DNA from 2 places in the Mediterraneibacter faecis genome. Region 2 is predicted to be linked to the other one. Evidence: predicted binding sites of a transcription regulator. Region 2 holds the regulator's gene; the other holds the start of a gene.
What was found. Region 2 encodes Rex, which represses fermentation and respiration genes when NADH is low (regulators of the CRP and FNR family bind a similar motif). Its sites were predicted from a motif close to ATTGTTAANTANTTAACAAT; they were not measured.
Positions count from the first base shown of each region.

Region 1: the regulator Rex is predicted to act here: its motif matches at 3,423-3,442, upstream of pflB (formate C-acetyltransferase).

Region 1 covers NZ_AP043803.1:1,008,345-1,019,667, forward strand. The annotation lists gene ACZ47Z_RS04795 (Mrp/NBP35 family ATP-binding protein) at 1-633, shown strand, start outside; gene ACZ47Z_RS04800 (alpha/beta hydrolase) at 787-1,797, shown strand; gene ACZ47Z_RS04805 (histidine phosphatase family protein) at 1,794-2,567, shown strand; gene ACZ47Z_RS04810 (GNAT family N-acetyltransferase) at 2,610-3,095, opposite strand; gene pflB (formate C-acetyltransferase) at 3,509-5,761, shown strand; gene pflA (pyruvate formate-lyase-activating protein) at 5,873-6,619, shown strand; gene ACZ47Z_RS04825 (MATE family efflux transporter) at 6,697-8,019, opposite strand; gene ACZ47Z_RS04830 (DUF4317 domain-containing protein) at 8,202-9,416, shown strand; gene ACZ47Z_RS04835 (hypothetical protein) at 9,558-9,728, opposite strand; gene ACZ47Z_RS04840 (dicarboxylate/amino acid:cation symporter) at 9,980-11,209, shown strand.
Region 2 covers NZ_AP043803.1:1,735,837-1,747,159, reverse strand. The annotation lists gene deoC (deoxyribose-phosphate aldolase) at 1-377, shown strand, start outside; gene ACZ47Z_RS08240 (metallophosphoesterase) at 374-1,303, shown strand; gene ACZ47Z_RS08235 (segregation and condensation protein A) at 1,316-2,068, shown strand; gene scpB (SMC-Scp complex subunit ScpB) at 2,069-2,641, shown strand; gene ACZ47Z_RS08225 (D-alanyl-D-alanine carboxypeptidase family protein) at 2,722-4,014, shown strand; gene ACZ47Z_RS08220 (2-isopropylmalate synthase) at 4,113-6,101, shown strand; gene ACZ47Z_RS08215 (ABC-F family ATP-binding cassette domain-containing protein) at 6,206-8,146, opposite strand; gene ACZ47Z_RS08210 (redox-sensing transcriptional repressor Rex) at 8,312-8,947, shown strand; gene ACZ47Z_RS08205 (bifunctional ADP-dependent NAD(P)H-hydrate dehydratase/NAD(P)H-hydrate epimerase) at 9,066-10,583, shown strand; gene alr (alanine racemase) at 10,587-11,323, shown strand, end outside.

The sequences.
Region 1 (11,323 bases), 730 kb from region 2:
ATGAGAGCAAAAGGATATAATGTTGGTATCATGGATGCAGATATTACAGGTCCATCTATCCCAAAGATGTATGGACTTCATGAGATGGCAGTAGGAACTGAGCAGGGAATTCTTCCATGTGAAGCAGCAGATGGAACAAAGATCATGTCTGTCAATCTTCTTTTGGAAGACGAGGAAGCACCGGTTATCTGGAGGGGACCAGTGATCGCAGGTGTTGTAAAGCAGTTCTGGACAGATGTTATGTGGGGAGATCTTGATTATCTCTTCGTTGATATGCCACCTGGAACAGGTGATGTTCCGCTGACAGTATTCCAGTCTCTTCCGGTTGATGGCGTTGTGATCGTTACATCTCCGCAGGATCTTGTACAGATGATCGTGAAGAAGGCATATGGAATGGCGAAGCAGATGAATATTCCGGTTCTTGGAATTGTTGAGAACTACAGTTATGTGAAATGTCCGGATTGTGGCAAAGAGATCAAAGTATTTGGCGAGAGCCACATTGACGAGATCGCAGCAGATCTTAATGTTCCGGTTCTTGGAAAGATGCCGCTTGACCCGGCAATCGCGCAGATGGTTGAGGAAGAGAAGTTTTCTGAGGCAGAGAATCCATATCTGGAAGGATTCGAACTGTAAAGCAAGTTGAGTGTATGTAATGGGAGTCATGGAAGACAAGGTTGGGGGATCTTGTCTTTCGTGGCTTTTTTACGCGAGCAACGAGCAAAGTCCGTGCTCCTAAAAGAATAACAGAAAAGCACAAATTATAAATCAGACAGGAGGTATTAACACATGATAGGCGAAAGAATAGAATTATGGCACAAAGAAGAATATCATTACCCGGCGGCGCATGGGTTTATCCCGATTATGGTCAGCTATATTCATGAGGATGAGCTGATGCATCCGGCGATGCTGGTGGTTCCGGGAGGCGGTTACAGACTTGTATCGCCTTCGGAAGCACATCTGGTTGCAATGGAATTTTATCAGGCCGGTTATAATGTGTTCGTCCTTGAATATACAGTGAATCCACTGGATGAAGCACCATTAAAGCTTCAGCCGCTGAAAGATATTTCCAGAGCAGTGCGAATGATCCGTTTTCGTGCAGAACAGCTGCATATTTTATCGGATCAGATCGTGGTTTGTGGATTTTCAGCCGGAGGACATCTGTGTGCGAGTCTGTGTGTGCATGGAGCGGATATTGAGGATTCGGATGAAAAATATCAGAAGTTTTCAAACAAACCGGATGCTGCAGTGCTGTCTTATCCGGTAATCACTACAGGAAAGTACACACATAAAGATTCTTTTGTAGCTCTGTTTGGAAAGAATCCTACAAAAAAAGAGCTGGAATATATGTCAATTGAAAAGTATGTAACAAAAGAAATGCCACCATGTTTTATCTGGCAGACAGCAACGGATGGAACCGTTCCAGTACAGAATAGCTATCTTTTAGCCCAGAAATGTCTGGAAGAAGGAGTTCCATTTGCGCACCATGTATTTTCAGAAGGCGTACATGGAATGTCTGTTGCAACAGAGGACTGGCTGGAACGCAGAGGAAGACAGCCTTATACACAGGAGCAGCTTCGTATGCTTGCAGAAGCGATTCTTGCGGGAGAAACTTCATTTTCAAAGGAAAAGGGAGAAGAACTTCTTGTGCAAAATGGGATTGGAAGAACACAGCCACCGAAATGGACAGCAGAGCAGAAAGAAGAAATCCGAAAGACTCTGAAAGAAGTACAGATCTGGCCCAAACTGGCAGAGGAATGGTTGGAGAAAATAATTGATTACAAAGGAGAAGCACGATGAGAATTTTATTGATCCGTCACGGAGATCCGGATTATGTAAATGACACATTAACAGAAAAAGGAAGACGTGAAGCGGCACTGCTTGCAAAACGTGCAGCATCTATGAATATGGGGGAATGCTATAAGTCTCCACTTGGAAGAGCGAAGGATACGGCGGCTCCATGTCTTGAGGTAACTGGGAAAACAGCAGAAATATTGGATTGGCTGCAAGAGTTCCCGGCGCAGGTTGATTTGAATAAAAATCCGGAACTTGAAAAAGCATATCCCGATGTGAAAAAAGAAGGTGAGCATTTCCTGCCTAGAATTGCATGGGATATGGTTCCGGGGTATTGGACAGAACATGAAGCTTATATGGATAAAAATGCATGGCGTGAAACAGAAGTGGCGAAAAATTCTGATCTTGTAGAAGTATACGATCATGTGATTGAAGAATTTGATTGCTTTCTCGCAGAGCATGGATATGTAAGAGAAGGGGCGCATTATCGTGTGGAGAAAGAAAGTGATGAGACAGTGACATTTTTCTGCCATTTCGGAATCAGCTGCGTGCTGTTGTCCCATTTATGGAATGTATCACCATTCGTGCTTTGGCATAGTCTGGCTCTTGCACCGACTTCTGTGACAGAAGTAGTAACAGAAGAGAGAGAACAGGGAACGGCATATTTCCGAGGATTGAAAGTAGGAGATATCTCACATCTCTATGCAGGTGGAGAAGAACCGTCCTTCGCAGCAAGATTCTGTGAGACATATAGCAACAAGGAGCAGAGACATTAAAATCAAATGTCTCTGCTCCTTGCTTTATGGATTTTGGTATTATTAAACCACTTTCTGATAAGCAATTCGTTCTGTTCCATCCTCAACATATACGATTCCGCAATATTTGAATCCATTCTTATCTAACAGATGCTGCATTACGATATTGTCCCGGTGTGTATCAATACGGATGTTGCCGCATTGTTCCAAGGCCCAGTTCAGGCAGAAGGACGCTGCACCTTTTACATTTCCGGTGGAAGTGATGCGGTGGACGACTCCGTAACGGGAGTCGTTGATCCAGTCCCCATCGTAGATGCGCATATAAGTCGGATCAGCCCCTTCTTTATAATAGAAAGTAGCAATGATCTGATCCTGTTCTGTGCAGACATAACTGTTCCCCTCAGTGATGTCATCCAGAATCAACTGTGGAGAAGGATAAGTGTTTTCCCACTGAGAAGCATTTCCGTGAGTTGCCATGAATGTCCGTGCATGTTCATACATCTTAAGAAGTACTTCAAGCTCTTCAGGTTTTGTCTTTCTGATTTCCATAATATTCCTCTTTCATAAACTAAATATAGATACGCTAATGCACTATTATATCAAAAAACAGAACGTAACTCCATTGACAAAAATATAGAGAAAACATGAAACGAAATCGTTATCATAGAGGAAAAGTACCTAGAGTGAATTTTGAAAGAAAAAGAGGCTGTTTATTTGTCTGTAAATCAGACCGTACACATGGGGAAAATGTTCTTTTTACAGTACATTTTTACTGTATTAAAGTTCGTACAATTCCCCGTAAAATGGGCGTTTTTTCGTATATTTTGTACTAAATCGAATACAAAGCGATTTCCGATATTTATTCTCGATTTTACGCTTGTCATTTATTTAACACGGTGTTATACTATGCCCGTAAAACAATTACAAAACTATTTTAGGAAAGAATATAGGAGGATTTTTCAATGGCTAATTTTGAGCAGTGGGCTGGCTTCAAGGGAAGAAAATGGACACACTCTGTAGACGTGCGTGATTTCATCCAGGAGAACTACACACCATATGAAGGTGATGAGTCATTCCTTGAGGGACCAACAGAAGCAACAGACAAATTATGGGGAAGACTGCAGGAACTTCAGAAAGAAGAAAGAGCTAAGGGCGGAGTTCTCGACATGGAGACAGAAGTTGTTTCCGGTCTGACAGCATACGGCCCAGGATATATCGATGAGAGCATGAAAGATCTTGAGCAGATTGTTGGTTTGCAGACAGACAAACCGCTGAAGAGAGCATTCATGCCTTATGGTGGAATCAAGATGGCAGAGCAGGCTTGTACAACATACGGATATCAGCCAAGCGAGAAACTGCATGAGATCTTCACAAAATATCATAAAACACACAACCAGGGAGTATTCGACATCTACACACCAGAGATGAAGAAAGCTCGTCATAACAAGATTATTACAGGACTTCCGGATACATACGGACGTGGACGTATCGTAGGTGACTACCGTCGTGTTGCACTGTATGGTATCGACTTCCTGATCGAGAGAAAACAGTATGACTTCGAGCGTTATGCAAGACACGGCATGAAGGGTGAGGATTTCCGTCTTCGTGAAGAGCTTGCAGATCAGATCAAAGCTCTGAAAGAAATGAAAGAAATGGCTGCAGCTTACGGATTTGATATTTCACAGCCGGCTAAGGATGCTCATGAAGCAGCTCAGTGGCTGTACTTCGGATATCTTGCAGCAATCAAGACTCAGAATGGTGCAGCTATGTCTGTAGGACGTATCTCTACATTCCTTGATATCTATATCGAGAGAGACCTGAAGGCTGGAAAGATCACAGAGAAGGAAGCTCAGGAGATCATCGACCACATGGTAATGAAATTCCGTATGGTTAAGTTCGCAAGAATCCCATCTTACAACCAGCTGTTCTCAGGAGACCCGACATGGGCAACACTTGAGGTTGGTGGACTTGGACAGGACGGACGTTCTATGGTAACAAAGAACGACTATCGTTTCCTTCACACACTGAACAACATGGGACCTTCACCAGAGCCGAACCTGACAGTTCTTTATTCTTCAAGACTGCCAGAGAACTTCAAGAAGTTCGCTTCCCTGATTTCTGTAACAACAAGTTCTATCCAGTATGAGAACGATGATGTTATGCGTCCGGTATGGGGCGATGACTACAGCATCTGCTGCTGTGTATCTGCTACAGAGACAGGTAAAGAGATGCAGTTCTTCGGAGCTCGTGCAAACCTTGCTAAGTGTCTTCTTTACGCTATCAACGGTGGTATCGATGAGAAGAACAAAGTACAGGTAGGACCGGCTTACCAGCCAATTACTTCCGAGTACCTTGATTACGATGAAGTAATGGAGAAATATGACCAGATGATGGAGTGGCTGTCCAAGCTGTATGTTGATACACTGAACATGATCCACTACATGCATGATAAATACTACTATGAGGCAGCTCAGATGTCCCTGATCGACACAGACGTTAAACGTTCTTTCGCAACAGGTATTGCTGGATTCTCACATGTAGTTGACTCCCTGAGCGCTATCAAATACGCTAAGGTTAAAGTTGTCCGTGACGAAGATGGTCTTGCAACAGACTTCGAGATTGAGGGAGACTTCCCAAGATACGGTAACGATGATGACCGTGCAGATGAGATTGCTGTATGGCTTCTGAAGAAATTCATGCACAAACTGAACAAGTGCCACACATACAGACATTCTGTACCGACAACATCTATCCTTACAATTACATCTAACGTTGTATATGGTAAGGCTACAGGATCTCTTCCGGACGGAAGAAAGGCTGGAGAGCCACTTTCACCAGGAGCTAACCCGTCTTACGGCGCAGAGCAGAGCGGACTTCTTGCTTCTCTTAACTCTGTTGCTAAGCTTCCTTACGAGCTTGCACTTGACGGAATCTCTAATACACAGACAATCAACCCAGGTGCACTTGGACATTCTGATGAAGAGCGTAAAGAGAACCTTGCTCACGTACTTGACGGATACTTCGATCAGGGAGCACATCACCTGAACGTAAACGTATTTGGTGTTGAGAAGCTGAAAGATGCTATGGAGCACCCAGAGAAACCTGAGTACGCTAACTTCACAATCCGTGTATCAGGATACGCTGTTAAGTTTATCGACCTTACTCGTGAGCAGCAGCTTGACGTTATCGCAAGAACTTGCCATGACCACATGTAAATAATGTTGCGATTTGCGGATAAAAGATCATAAATAACAGATAATATATCAGGACGCAGTCATTTCACCATGCTGCGTCCTTTTTTAAACAAAATTTAGGAGGGAAAGACAATGTCAGAAGTAAAAGGATACATTCACTCAACAGAAAGCTTCGGTTCCGTTGACGGACCTGGCGTACGCTTTATCATTTTTGTAAGCGGATGTCCAATGCGCTGCCAGTTCTGCCACAACCCGGACACATGGAAGATGCAGGACGGCGAACTGAAGACAACAGATGAACTGCTTAAGACAGCACTTCGCTATAAAAGCTACTGGAAAGATAAAGGTGGTATCACAGTCAGCGGTGGAGAGCCACTGATGCAGATGGATTTCCTGATTGACCTTTTCAAGAAAGCGAAAGAACAGGGAGTTCATACCAATATTGATACAAGCGGAGCTGTATTTACAAAGGAAGAACCATTCTTTGGTAAAATGCAGGAGCTGCTGAAATACACAGATATGCTGATGCTTGACATCAAACACATTGATGATGAGCAGCATAAGATTCTCACGGGACAGAGCAACAAGAATATTCTTGAGTTTGCACGTTATCTGTCTGATATCAAGAAACCAATCTGGATCCGTCACGTACTCGTTCCGGAGCGCAGTGACAAGGATGAGTACCTGGAGAGACTTCATGATTTCATCGAGACACTGGATAATGTAGAGCGTGTTGAAGTTCTTCCATATCATACACTTGGTGCATATAAGTGGAAAGAACTTGGATATGATTACAAGTTAGAGGGAATCGATCCTCCGACACAGGAGAGAATTGAGAATGCAAACCGTATTCTTGAGACAGCGAAATATTTAAAATAAGGTAAAAAAAGAACTCTGTTATGAGATGTATGAATCAATACATTCGTAACAGGGTTCTTCTTTTGTAAGTACTTTACTTAAAATTTTCTCAGAAAGAAGAAGGTCACGACACACACGATTGCCTCGGTAACAGGAAGGCAGAGCCAGATACCTGTCATTCCAAAAAGTGCGGCAAGCAGGAAAGCAATCGGCAGGATCAGTACAAGGCCGCGCAGGATAGAGATGATGAATCCCGGTACCGGCTGGTCGGAAGCACTTAAATAAGTGGCTGACACCATATTGATGCCTGAAAAGAACAGGCTTACAAAGTAAATGCGCATGCCTTCTGCTGCCATTGAAGTAAGCAACGGATCCTTGTCTTTATTAAATAAGTCAGCAATCGGAACTGCAAAGACAAAGACAACCAGATAGGCAATGAAAGCCATAAGTAATGCAGTGCTTAATGCATAACGTCTTACCTGGTTGCGTACAGGAGCTCCATTTTTACCAGGGTGGCTGCTGACAATCGGCTGGATGCCCTGCCCGATTCCGGTAAAGATCGCCACAAGTACGAGTGCGATATTAGCAAGGATACTGTATGCCGCAAGTCCGGTCGTTCCACTGAACTTCAGCGTCAGCATGTTAAAGACAAGAATTACAATGCCGGAAGATAATTCAGCGACAAGAGAAGAAACTCCAAGCCGGCAGATATCTATAGCAGTTTTCAGATGTATCCTTGTTTTTACCAGATGAAACTGATTCTTCTTTTTCCAGAAATGCATGGACAGAATACTCATCCCAACCAGTGGAGCAGTTGCAGTAGCCAGTGCAGCTCCGGTCATGCCAAGCTGCATAGGATAGATGAAAATGTAATCCAGCACAATATTTGTCAGACTTCCAACGAGCATTGCAGTCATTGAAAGTCGCGGTTCTCCATCATTTCTGACAAAACAGTTCAACAGATTGTTGCACAAAAACAGCGGAGAGAACATAAGCAGGATGCGGATGTATGGAATCGCATGCGGCAATGTAGTTCCGTCGGCTCCGAGTAAGACACAAAGAGGTCTTGCAAAAAACAGTCCGATGCTGAAAAAGAACAGCATAGCTACAAATGCAAGCTGAAGTGCCTGGGTGAAGATCGTGCGATGAATCTCACTGTCAGCTCTGCCGGAGGAAAGCGAGTATCGCGCAGCAGCACCCATGCCAATCATCAGCCCTGTTCCGTTTAACAAGCTGAAAGCAGGAAGAACCAGATTAAGCGCAGCAATCGCATCCGAGCCGATTCCCCGGGCAACAAAAAATGTATCGGCAAGGATATAACAAGAATATCCGATCATGCCGAGTACATTTGCTGAGACATATTTAACAAAGAGTGGAAATACATGTTCCCGGGCAGTTAAAGTGACTGAGTTGGATGACATAATAAAAAATTCCTTTCTGTATTTTCAGAATGCGTATAATACCATAGAATTTTGAGAAAATCAAATCTTTCTTTCTTATGAAAATAGAGGTAAAATAAGAATGTTATGTCTACGGTATTTACAATCCCCGAAAAGATGGTTTATTCATTATAACATAGAAAGAATGGAGAAAGGAAACATATATGAATAAAAAAGAAGTACTTGAGATCCGTAAGCAGTTCTCACCGAAAAACTGTGCGATTACGAAAATCTGTGGCTGCTATGTGGATTATGAGAAGAATAAAAAGATGGAGTCAAAAGACGCATTTCTCGCACTTCCGGAGGAAGAAGCATTTAAGTATTTTGATATTTTTAAGAAGACACTTTCCGGAAGTATCGGAAAGAATATGCTGAATATGGAGTTTCCACTGGATGCAGAGATGCCGGGCGGAACGCAGGAATTTCTGTTGAAGCTTCGTGACAGCCGTCTCGAAGACGATATGCTTCTGGAAGAATTCTATGACAAAGTTATTGCAACGTATGAGTATGCGGAGAATTATTACATTATTTTGATCCATGCAGCATACGATGTTCCTGGAAGAACATCCGATGATCTTGAGATGGATGATGCTTCAGATGAAGTATATCAACATATCCTGATGAGCATCTGTCCGGTCAGTCTGTCAAAGGCAGGGCTTAGCTATAACGCGGAAGAGAACTGTATTCAGGACAGAATCCGTGACTGGATCGTTGATAAGCCGGACAAAGGATTCCTCTTCCCGGCATTCAACGACAGAAGTACTGATCTTCACAGTGTGCTTTATTACACGAAGAAATCAGAAGATCTTCAGCCGGAGATGATCGACCAGCTTCTTGGTGCGAAGATGCCGATGTCTGCGGATACACAGAAAGAGACATTCCAGATGATCATTGAAGATACATTAGGAGAAGATGGTGATTACGAGACTGTCCGTAACATTCACGAGACATTGAATGATATGATCGAAGAACACAAAGAAGAACCGGATCCGCTGACATTGGATAAAACGGATGTGAAGAAGATTTTCGAGCAGAGCGGTGTGCCGAATGAGAAGATGGAAAACTTTGAGAAGAACTTCGAAGAAAATGCAGGTGAGAAAGCAACGCTTCTGGCAAGTAATATCGCAGAGACAAGAAAGTTCAATATCGAGACACCGGATGTTGTGATCAAGGTGAATCCAGACCGGATGGATCTTGTAGAGACAAGAATGATCGACGGAAGACAGTGCCTTGTGATTCCTGTGGATGACCACATTGAGGTCAATGGGATCAATGTCAGAACGATGAAGGTAAAAGGCGTTGCAGGACCGAAAGCAGGTGGTTCTGGTGAAGCTGTGGAAAATGCAGAGGATGATGTTGTTCCGTTTGATGAAGATTAATTGACGGGGAAAGAAATAGAGAAAACGTACAAAGAGGATTCCTGCCTGAAAATATTTCCATTTATTTAAAATGAAATATTTTCAGGAGGGAATCCTCTTTACAGTCTTCTTTGAATAAAAACAGGTAGAAGAATAGTAACATTAGATGATTGTATACTGCATCAGTTCATAGTGCAGTTTACAACCTTCTACAATCTCAGCCGGGAGCAGTGCTCTGGCTACGAGTTTTAACTCTTCATCCGGAAGATCAACTCTTCTTAAGTGTGCATAATCTCCGTCGATCTGTTCTACGATATAATCACATACTAACATTTTAAAATCTCCTTTTAAACACGATATAGTATTACAAATATTTTATCATGAATTATAAAAAAGTAAAGAATAAAGGTGAGTTCGTAAGCGGACGATGTGATGAGAAGATAAAAAGTGCCAAAAACAGACAGTTGTAGATTTATCCTTCGTGTATTATAATATTGCATACAGACTAAACAGGTCTGAGAAAGGTTGGAGATTACAGACATCTGTGAATTAGGACCGAAAAATAGTATTGGAGGATTCTTCCTATGAAAAAATCTAGTTTTTTCAAAAGCCTGCCATTTAAACTTCTGGTAGGTGTTGTGATCGGAATTCTTGCCGGACTTGCTCTTAATGCAAATGACGGGACAGGTTTGACAAATGCAATTCTGAACATTATTGTAACTTTGAAATATGTTCTGGGACAGATTATTTCATTCTGCGTTCCGCTGATCATCATTGGATTTATCGCACCGTCCATTACAAAGATGGGAAATAATGCATCGAGATTACTTCTGCTTGCAGTATGTATTGCATATGTATCTTCTGTTGGGGCTGCGTTATTCTCTACAGCAGCAGGATATGCGCTGATCCCGCATCTTTCTATTGTGACAGATGTAGATGGACTGAAAGAACTGCCGGAGATGGTGTTTGAACTTTCTATCCCACAGATCATGCCGGTTATGAGTGCACTTGTATTTTCTATTATGATCGGACTTGCAGCGGCATGGAATAAGGCAAAATTAATCACAGGAATGTTGGAAGAATTCCAGAAGATCGTGCTTTCCATCGTGTCAAGGATTTTGATTCCAATCCTTCCGTTATTTATTGGATTCACATTTTGTTCTCTGGCGTATGAAGGATCCATTACAAAACAGCTTCCGGTATTCCTTAAGGTTATTATTATTGTTATGATCGGACATTATATCTGGATGGCACTTCTTTATACAATCGCCGGCGTTTATTCAGGAAAGAATCCACTGGAGGTTGTGAAGCATTACGGACCGGCATATCTGACAGCTGTTGGAACAATGTCTTCCGCAGCAACACTTGGAGTTGCTCTGCAGTGTGCAGGAAAGGCAAAACCATTAAGAAAAGATATGGTACAGTTTGGAATTCCGTTGTTTGCTAATATCCATCTGTGTGGATCTGTACTCACAGAAGTGTTCTTCTGTATGACAATCTCACAGATTCTGTATGGAAAACTTCCGTCAATTCCAACAATGCTTCTGTTTTGTATACTTCTTGGAGTATTTGCAATCGGTGCACCGGGAGTTCCAGGAGGAACAGTTATGGCATCCCTTGGACTTATCACAGGAGTCCTTCTGTTTGATGATGCGGGAACAGCACTGATGCTTACAATTTTCGCACTTCAGGATAGTTTTGGAACAGCTTGTAATGTGACCGGGGACGGAGCGCTTACGCTGATTCTTACAGGATATGCGGAAAGACATAAGATTCCGGAGAAGTCAGATGAGATGCGGAATATTGAATTTTAATAATTGATTTTAAGGGCAGCTATTATAGTTGTCCTTTCTTTTTGCCAAAACATTGAATTTTAGCACTATTCTGTGGTACAATCGTTTGGTATAAAAAAAGCAATCGTCTTGTTG
Region 2 (11,323 bases):
AGAGTGGAAACTGGGATTATGTAAGAAGAGATATCGGTGCGGTTGTAGCTGCTGCCGGGGATGACGTGATTGTAAAGGTGATTCTTGAGACATGTCTGCTTACAGACGAAGAGATTCAGGAGGCTTGTCTTGTAAGCCGTGATGCAGGTGCAGACTATGTAAAAACTTCTACTGGTTTCTCAACCGGCGGAGCAACTGTAGAAGCAGTATCTCTTATGAAGCGTACGGTTGGCTCTGACATGAAGGTAAAGGCATCCGGTGGTATTCATACACTGGAGGATGCACGGAAGATGTTTTATGCAGGTGCAGACCGTATTGGATCAAGCTCCGGTGTGGCGATTGCAGAAGCTGAGATGTCCGAGATACATACGATATGAGCATCTTAGGTTTTTTCACTGTTCTTTTTCCGATTGTGTGCGCGGTTATATTAGCAGAAATGTATCGGGAGCAGCATTCTTTTTGTGTAACACATTACGAAGTACATTCACCAAAGATAACTTGCACAGCCGAAAAAGACCCAGTGAACAGAATTATTTTTTTAAGTGATATGCACAACCATGTTTATGGTAAGCAGAACAATAAATTGTTCGAAGCTATAAAAGCAGAGCAGCCGGATCTGATTTTGATTGGCGGAGATATGCTGGTGGCAAAAAATGACGTGCGATACCAAGAGGCACTGGATTTTGTCAGTCGTCTGCCGCAGCTCTGCCCGGTTTATTATGCCAGTGGAAATCATGAACAGAGAATCAAAGAGAATCAGGAAAACTATTCTTTGTGTTATGAAGAGTATCGTAAAAAGTTACAGGCAGAAGGGGTTCGTTTTCTGGAAAATGAAAGTTGCGATATTCTGTTGGGAAATCAACACATTTATATCAGCGGATTGGAACTCCCACTGATTGTGAATAAAAAATTCCGCAAGGCGGATGTCACCGCTGAAGATGTACGCAGATGCCTGGGAGAAAAGCACACTACAGGAAATCAGAAAAAACAGCAGGAGACAACAGAGAATTTCGCAGACAACAGTTATCACATTCTGCTTGCCCACAATCCATCCTATATGGAAGCTTATAAGGAATGGGGTTCCGATCTGATTTTGTCTGGACATTTACATGGAGGATGTGTACGCTTGCCGGGAATTGGCGGCGTGATCACTCCGCAGGCATTTCTTTTTCCAAAATATTCAGGAGAGATGACCGTGGAGGGAGAACAGACGATCATCGTCAGCAAAGGGCTTGGAACGCATACATTTAATGTGAGACTGTTCAATCCGGCAGAAGTGATTGCAATCACCCTTTGCAGATAAAAGGAGATTATTATGGGAATACCGGTAAAACTGGAAGTATTTGAAGGGCCGTTGGATCTGCTCCTTCATCTGATCGAGAAGAATAAAGTAGATATTTACGATATCCCCATTGTGGAGATTACGAATCAGTACATGGAATATATCCGTCAGATGCAACGGGAAGATCTGAATGTGATGAGTGAATTTCTTGTTATGGCAGCGACGTTGTTGGATATTAAATGCAAGATGCTTCTTCCAAAAGAAGTCAAAGAAGACGGAGAAGAAGAAGATCCAAGGCAGGAACTGGTTGAACAGCTGCTGCAATATAAAATGTATAAATACATGTCTTATGAGCTCAGAGACCGTCAGGTAGATGCGGATCTGATTTTATATAAGAATCCGACAATTCCGGAAGAAGTTCTGGAATATGTGGAGCCAGTTGATCTTGACCTTTTACTTGGGGATCTGACAATGGTACAGTTAAAGAAAGTTTTTCAGGAAGTTATGCGTCGGCAGACAGATAAAGTGGATCCGGTAAGAAGTAAATTTGGCAAGATTGAGAAAGAGGAAGTTTCACTCACAGATAAGTTCCTTTATGTGCGTGATTATTTACAAGAACACCGCCGGTTCAGTTTCCGTCAGCTTCTTCAGAAGCAGAAGAGTAAAATGCATGTTGTTGTTACATTTCTTGCGATTCTTGAAATGATGAAGCTGGGTGAAATTTATGTTGAACAAGAATCTACTTGTGGTGAGATCATGATTGAGAGAAAAGGAGACGTAGTGTAAATGGCAGGAGTAAAAACACTTCAGGCTGCAATTGAAGCTATTTTATTTACAATGGGAGAGTCTGTTGAACTAAGTAAAATTGCGAAAGCAATCGAACAGGATGAACAGACAACCGAAGAATTACTTCGGGATCTGATGAAGAAATACGAATCAAAGAACAGAGGAATCCGCATCATTGAACTGGACAAGTCTTATCAGATGTGTACAAAGAAGGAAATGTATGACTATCTGATCCGTGTGGCAAAGCAGCCAAAGAAATATACTCTGACGGACGTTCTTCTTGAGACAATGTCAATCATTGCATACAAACAGCCGATCACTAAGATCGAGGTAGAGAAGATCCGCGGAGTAAAATCTGATCACGCAGTAAATAAACTTGTGGAATATGGTCTGGTAGAAGAAGTCGGAAGACTTGATGCACCGGGAAGACCAATTCTTTTCGGCACGACGGAAGAATTCTTAAGAAGATTCAGTGTACCGTCGATTGATGATCTTCCGTCATTGAATCCGGAACAGCTGGAACATTTCAAAGAAGAAGCAGAAGATGAGGCAAAGATCCGTATGGACATTTGATTTTTGAATTCTACAACTTGCATTGGAATCATAAAATTAAAAGAAGAATGGAGCTTCCAATATAAACAGGAAATCAATTGATGATAGAATTTAAAAAGTGGTATTTCAGAATCTATTTATTCTTTGTTCGCATACTGATTATCAGCATGATCATTGGAATTTCTTTTCCGGTTCATGTTTTTGGAACTACTGAGCTAAAACAATTATACGCCCTGTCTGCCGTCTTAATGGATGCAGACAGTGGGCGTATTTTATTTTCCAAAAATGGACAGGAAGAACGGGCAATGGCAAGTACAACAAAGATTATGACTTGCATCCTTGCATTAGAGAGCGGCATAATGGATTCAGAAAATCCGATTGTTACAGTAAGCGATCAGGCTGCGGCACAGCCAAAGGTACATCTTGGAATGGTTGCAGGAGAACGGTTTTATTTAAAAGATCTTCTTTATTCCTTAATGCTGGAGTCACATAATGACTCTGGGGTTGCAATTGCAGAAGCTGTTGCCGGAAGTGTAGAGAAATTCGCAGATCTGATGAACCAAAAAGCGTGGACGATCGGCTGTTATTCTACTTATTTTATCACACCAAATGGATTAGATGCAGCAGATTCAAATGGAATCCATCACACTACAGCAGAAGATCTTGCAAGGATCATGCGTTATTGTATTATGAATTCTAAGAAACAGGAAGAATTTCTTACGATCACGCGTACCGAAACCTATCAGTTTCAAGATGTTGAAGGAAAACGGTCGTTCAGCTGTTATAATCATAATGCATTCTTAAATATGATGGACGGCGCTCTTTCCGGAAAAACAGGATTTACTTCAGATGCCGGATATTGTTATGTCGGTGCGTTGCGTAGAGATAAGCGGACATTTATTGTTGCACTCCTTGCCTGCGGATGGCCAAATAATAAGAGTTATAAATGGTCCGATATGAGAACTCTTATGACTTATGCTTTAGATCATTATCAATATAAGACATTTGAAATGGAATTACCTGTCCGACAGATATTTATTAATAATGGGATAAAAGCACATTCAGATATGATAGCTTATCCCGGTAAAAACGGAACCAAGATTTCTCTTACTGCAAATCTGACACCTGTTTCTTTCCTATTGAAAGAAGATGAAACGATTTCTGTTGACTATGAGATTCCTGATCAGTTGGATGCTCCTGTAAGGAAAGGAATGCAAGTCGGCAGGATTCGCTGCACGTTAAATGACAAATTGATCCGTGAATATCCCGTCTATACAACACAGAATGCAGAAAAGAGAACCTTCAAAAAATGTGTAGAATATATTTTCCACCTGTTTTCTATACAAAATTCGTACCAAAAAGCAGGAAATATTAAAAAAGATCAAGCGAGGTGATTAAAATAGTCACTACAATCTAAGACTTTCCTGTGCTAATATAAACGAGTGTTAAAAAACAACAACTAAATTGATTAAATATAAGAGAGGTACACATTATGGAAAACTGGAGGAAATACGAAAAGACTTACTTTATGCCACCTGAGCCATGTTATGACTGGGTAAAGAAAGATTCAATTGACAAAGCACCAATCTGGTGCAGTGTTGACTTGAGAGATGGTAACCAGGCACTTATCGAGCCGATGAGTCTGGATGAAAAGTTGGAATTCTTCCAGCTGCTTGTGGATGTAGGATTCAAGATGATCGAAGTCGGATTCCCAGCTGCGTCTGAGACGGAATATCAGTTTTTAAGAACATTGATCGAGCAGAACATGATTCCGGATGACGTTACGATCCAGGTTCTGACACAGGCAAGAGAGCATATTATCAGAAAAACATTTGACGCTGTCAAAGGTGCTCCACATGCTATTATCCATGTATACAATTCAACATCTGTTGCACAGAGAGAACAGGTATTTAAGAAAGATAAAGAGCAGGTAAAACAGATTGCAATTGACGGTGCAAAACTTTTGAAAGAGTTAGCAGAAGAAACAGATGGAAACTTTACGTTCCAGTACAGCCCGGAAAGTTTTCAGGGAACAGAAGTTGACTATGCCTTAGAAGTCTGCAATGCAGTTCTTGAGATCTGGCAGCCAACAGCTGACAACAAAGCAATTATCAACCTGCCTACAACAGTGGAAAATGCTATGCCTCATGTATTCGCAAGTCAGGTAGAGTATTTTAACAAGCATCTGCGCGACAGAGAGAATGTAATTCTTTCTCTGCACCCGCACAATGACAGAGGATCAGGAGTTTCAGATGCTGAGCTCGGAATCCTTGCCGGTGCTGATAAAATCGAAGGAACATTGTTCGGAAACGGAGAGAGAACAGGTAACGTAGATATTATTACACTTGCAATGAATATGTTTTCTCAGGGTGTGAATCCGGGACTTGATTTCTCTAATATGAGTGACATTTGTGAAATCTATGAACGCGTAACAAGAATGAAAGTTTCTCCGCGCCAGCCATATGCAGGAGATCTTGTATTTACAGCATTCTCCGGTTCACATCAGGATGCGATTGCGAAAGGTATGACCTGGAGAGAGGAGCATGACTGTCAGACATGGACTGTTCCATATCTCCCGATCGATCCACAGGATGTTGGCAGAAGATACGATTCCGATGTAATTCGTATTAACAGCCAGTCAGGAAAGGGTGGCGTAAACTATATCCTGAAGCAGAGCTTTGGAATCAGCTTACCGGAAAAGATGAGAGAAGAAGTCGGATATCTTATAAAAGATGTTTCCGACAAGGCTCACGAAGAACTTACACCAGACAATGTATATCATATCTTTGAAGACCATTACATCAATGCGAAACCAATTTTCAGTGTTGATGAATGCCACTTTAAACAAGAAGATGGAATTGTCGCAGAAGCAACGATTCACCACAATGGAAGCAACCGCAAGATCACAGGTGTTGGAAACGGACGTCTGGATGCTGTCAGCAATGCAATCAAGCATTATTTTGATATCGAGTTTGAACTTGCATTTTACGAGGAGCATTCTTTGACAAAAGGATCTTCTTCCAGAGCTGTTGCTTATGTCGGTGTTATTTCCAACAAGAAGCGTTACTGGGGTGTCGGAGTTGATGCCGATATTATCAAAGCATCTATTGAAGCACTCGTTGTTGCAGTGAATAAATTGGATAGCGTACAGAGATCCCAGACATGCAAGGATGAAAGATTATTAGATATTACAAATTATATTTACGCAAATTATAAAGAAGTTACATTGGACGATCTTGCTGAGAAGTTCTTCCTTTCAAAACCATATTTGTCAAAATACATTAAAGAAAAATCAGGAATGACATTTGGGGATATTCTGAAAGAAATCCGTATGAAAAAGGCAAGAGCAATGCTTAAGAGCAGCAGTGCAACTGTAGAAAGTATTGCAGAATCTGTGGGATATCAGAATGTAGAGCATTTTAACAGAACATTTAAAAAACTGTATAATATCACACCGGTACAGTATAGAAACAAACCTTGATCCCAATTCGAGTTTGACTAAATTTAAAAATGTAATCTTAAAACAAATCGCCTGACAGTTACCATAAGTAGTAGCTGTCAGGCGATTACTGTTATGCAGATTCATTATTCTGCTAATTCTTCCCACAATGCATACAATTCTTCTAATCTTGCTTCATTTGCAGCACGTTCTGTTGAAAGTTTCTGGCACTCAATAGAGTTCGAATAAACTTCCTCTTTCGTCAGTTCCTCGTCAATCTCTGTGTTGCGATCTTCAAGTTTTGCGATTTCTTCTTCTGTTTTCTTCAACTCATTTTTACGTTTACGTTCACGTGCCTGCTGTTCCTTCTGTTCCTGCCAGCTTAATTTTGAATCCGAAGCAGGAGTGGATGCAGCAGAATCACCTGAATTGGATACATTTTCTGCATTTGTTTCATTTCCAGAAGCATAAGCAAGTGTCAGTGCTTCTTTTTTCTCCAGATAATAATCGTAGTTTCCGATGTAATTAACAAATGTCTGATTCACCAGTTCAAGGATCCGGGAGGCGGTCTGATTGATAAAATAACGGTCATGGGATACATAAAGTATCGTTCCGCTGTAGTTATTTAATGCTTCTTCCAGAATTTCTTTGGAAGTAATATCCAGATGGTTGGTTGGCTCATCAAGGATTAGAAAATTTGCTTCCGAAAGCATAAGTTTGGCAAGTGATACGCGGCCTTTTTCTCCACCGCTTAATGTATGAATTTCTTTGAACACTTCATCTCCGGTAAACTGGAATGCAGCGAGTGTATTTCTGATCTGTGTATTGGTAAGATCAGGATAGTCATCAGAAATCTCATCAAAAATGGTCTTATCATCATGAAGTACGTGATGTTCCTGGTCGTAATAACCAATCGTCACTTTGGATCCAAGTGTGAATTCACCCTGATCCGCTGCAATTACCTGATTAATAATCTTTAAAAGTGTTGTCTTTCCGGTTCCATTATCACCAATCACAGCGACATGTTCGCCACGTTTGATTTCAAAACTGATATCATGGAAGAGAACCTGACTGTCAAATTGCTTTGAGAGATGTTCCACTGTAAGAACATCATTTCCGCTGATCTGCGATGGTTCCAGCGTAAAATGCATTTCTTTCGTACTGTCAACCGGTTTGTCCAATGGCGTAATCCTGTCAAGCATTTTCTCACGACTCTCTGCACGTTTGATTGATTTTTCACGATTGAAAGACTTTAATTTTTCAATAACTGCCTGCTGATGTTTGATCTCACGCTGCTGATTCATGTATTCTTTCAGCTGTGCATCTCGGATCTGCTGTTTTTTCATTGCATAATCTTTATAATTTCCAAGGTACATGCGAACCTGTGCATTATCAATCTCAACAACTTTTGTAACAACACGATTCAGGAAATAACGGTCATGAGAGACGATAAATACAGCTCCGGAATAATTGATCAGATATGTTTCCAGCCAGGCAATGGAATTCAGATCCAAGTGGTTTGTCGGCTCGTCAAGCAGGAGGATATCCGGACTTGTAAGAAGTAATTTCCCGAGAGAAACACGGGTCTTCTGACCTCCTGAAAGTGTATCTGTCTGTTTATTAAAATCATCTTCCGTAAACCCAAGTCCCTTTAATACACCTGTAATCTCGCTTTCGCAGGCATAACCGTTTCTTGCATCAAATTCGGACTGTAGACGGTTGTAGGTCTCCAGGCGGTTCTGCAATTCCTCGCCTTCCAAATGCTTCAGTTCATGTTCGATGGAACGAATCTGAGCTTCCATTGCAAAAATATCCGCTTTTGCACTTTTCACTTCCTCATAAATGGTATTTCCGGATTTTAAATCCTGACGCTGCGCAAGATAACCGAGTGTCTTTCCTTTCGCGAGAATAACATCTCCACCATCAAGAGGTTCTTCTCCGATGATCATCTTAAGGATTGTTGATTTTCCGGCGCCGTTCACACCGACAAGAGCAGCTTTCTCACGATCTTCGATATGAAAGGAGCCGTCTCGTACAATTTCGTGTTCCCCAAACGCTTTTTCTATATTGTGACATGCGAGTATCATATGTTTTCACCTCGTTTTTTGACTTCTAACATTATCATTATATAGAAAAATGTCGAAAATACAAGGAAAATATATGGATTTTAAGGGTTTTTGCAAAACAAAAGTTTGACAGAACTTTAACTCTTTTATATAATAAAGAGTAGTTTAAGAGTGGAGGGCTAAAAATTGGAACAGAGAAAGATATCACGTGCAGTCATTTCCAGACTTCCGAGATACTACAGATATCTAGGAGATCTGCTGGAGGCTGGCGTAGAGAGAATTTCATCCAGTGACCTGAGTAAGAAGATGCATGTAACGGCTTCACAGATACGTCAGGATTTGAATAATTTCGGTGGTTTCGGCCAACAGGGATACGGATACAATGTGAAATATCTTTATACAGAGATTGGCAAGATTTTGGGATTGGATAGAAGTCATAATTTTATTATCATTGGTGCCGGTAATTTAGGACAGGCACTGGCAAACTATGCTTCTTTCGAAAGAAGCGGATTTATTCTGAAAAGTCTTTTCGATGTGAATCCTCGACTGGAAGGCGTAACGATCAGAGGGATTCCTGTGCGTATGGTTGATGAACTAGAAGATTTTCTTAAGAATAATGACATTGAAATTGCTGCACTGACACTTCCAAAATCGAAAGCAATTGAAGTTGCTGATATTCTGGTAGATAACGGTGTGAAGGGAATCTGGAATTTTGCACATACGGACCTTTCCCTTCCAAAGGATGTGGTCGTTGAGAATGTACATTTATCTGACACACTGATGAAGTTATCTTACAACCTTTGTCAGCAGGATAAAGAATAGAATCTGGCAGGCTGCAAGGATGCTGCGGGACCAACCGACGAAAGGAGGTTCCGCAGCATCTGTTCATGTTAAAGGAATGTAACGGAATGTAAAGTGATAGAAAGGTCAGGCGATAAGCATGAGATATCTTCCAAATGGGAAGCAGATGAGTGAAGCTGATGCACACACAATTCATAAAATTGGGATTCCATCCCTTGTACTTATGGAACGTGCAGCACTTCAGATTGTCGAGACAATGCATAAGAAAAATATTTCCACAGAAAAAAGTCTGATTGTTTGTGGAAGCGGCAACAATGGTGGAGACGGATTTGCAGTAGCAAGGCTCTTAACCGAACAGGGAAAGCATGCAGATGTACTATTTGCAGGGAGAGAAGCTTCTTTAAGTGAAGAATGTCGATGTCAGAAACAGATTGTCGAAAATATGGGGATTTCTGTATTCACAGAATTCCCGGATGAAGAATATACTGTAATAATTGATGCTGTATTTGGTGTTGGACTCTGCCGTGAAATCACAGGACATTATAAAGATGTGATCGACTGGATGAATCTTCAGGATGCAGAAAAAGTTGCTGTTGATATTCCATCCGGAATCTGTGCTGCAACAGGAAAGATTCTTGGGACAGCATTTCGAGCCGACCTTACAGTATGTATGGCATGTGTAAAATTAGGTTGTGAGCTTTTCCCTGGCAAGTCGTATGCAGGAGAGAGCATTCCGGTTGCGATTGGAATTGATCCGAAATATTTTTCGAATCACCTGGATGTTTGTTATACCTTTGACAAAAATGATCTTGGAAAACTTCTTCCTTCGAGAATGATGAATTCGCACAAGGGAAGTTATGGAAAAGTTCTTATGATCACCGGAAGTCCCGGGATGGCTGGTGCTGCATTTTTTTCTGCCTGTGCTGCCTATACAGTTGGTGCCGGTCTAGTACAGATTTATACAGCAAGTGAAAACCGTCTGGCACTGCAGGAACTTCTTCCGGAGGCAATCATATCCTGCTATGATTCTTATGATGACAGTCAACTGTCTCATCTTCTTGACTGGGCTGATGTGGTTTGTATTGGCTGTGGACTTGGAATGGGACAGATTTCCGAAAAGATATTGAAAAATGTATTGAAAAAGGTATCTTGTCCATGTGTCATAGATGCCGATGGACTTAATTTACTGAGCAGGAATATAGAGTTATTAAATCAATGTTGTGCACCTGTGATTTTAACTCCACATATGAAAGAAATGTCAAGGCTGACCGGATGGAGTATTGATACGATCATGGAAGATCGCTTCCAGGCACTTGATCAGATCATAAAACAATCCGGACCGGATACAAAATCATCCATAATCTGTGTGTTAAAAGACAGTCGTACTGTTGTCGCACAGACAAATCGGCAGAAATTTGTAAATCTCGCTGGTAATAACTCTATGGCAAAAGGTGGTTCCGGAGACGTTCTTGCCGGAACGATTGCAGGACTTCTTGCACAGCATATGGCACCATTCGAAGCCGCTGCTGTGGGAGTTTTCCTACATGCCTGTGGTGGAGATGAAGCGAAAAAGAGCAAAGGAAGTTACAGCGTATTAGCCAGAGACCTGATTCAGGGTATGGCCGATGCAATGAAAAATGCAAAGGAGTGCAGATAAATTATGAAACAGTATAACAGAGTATGTGCCAGGATCAATCTGGACGCAATTGCATATAATATGGAACAGATGAAAAATCGCATTGGTCAGGAGGGACGTTTAATAGCTGTTATCAAGACGGATGCATACGGACACGGAGCAGTTCCTCTTGCGGAAATGTTTGAGGAAACGTCTTATATCTGGGGTTACGCTGTAGCATGCATGGGAGAAGCAAGAACTTTAAGAGCACATGGAATCAAGAAACCAATCTTGATTCTTGGCTGTGTTTTTCCTGATGAGTATGAAGAAATGGTTGAAAAAGAAATCCGTGCAGCAGTTTATACAGAAGAGATGGCCAAGGGAATGGCTGAGGCTGCCGTAAGGTCAGGAAAGACCGCATTTCTTCACATAAAAATTGATACAGGAATGGGACGAATTGGATTCAAAGTAAGCAAAGAGAGTGTTGAGACAATTTCCAGAATCAGCAAACTTCCTAATATTAAAATGGAAGGAATGTTCACACACTTTGCAAAGGCAGATGAATTTGACAAGTCTTATACATTTGCCCAACATGAAAAATTCCTCTGGATGAAAGAACAGTTAGAAAAAAATGGAGTTCAGATTTCCTATTATGATTGTGATAACAGTGCCGGAATTATTGATTTTCCGGATATGAAGCATGATCTTGCCAGAGCCGGGATCTCTATTTATGGAATGTATCCGTCAGATGAAGTGAAAAAAGATGCTGTTGACCTGAAACC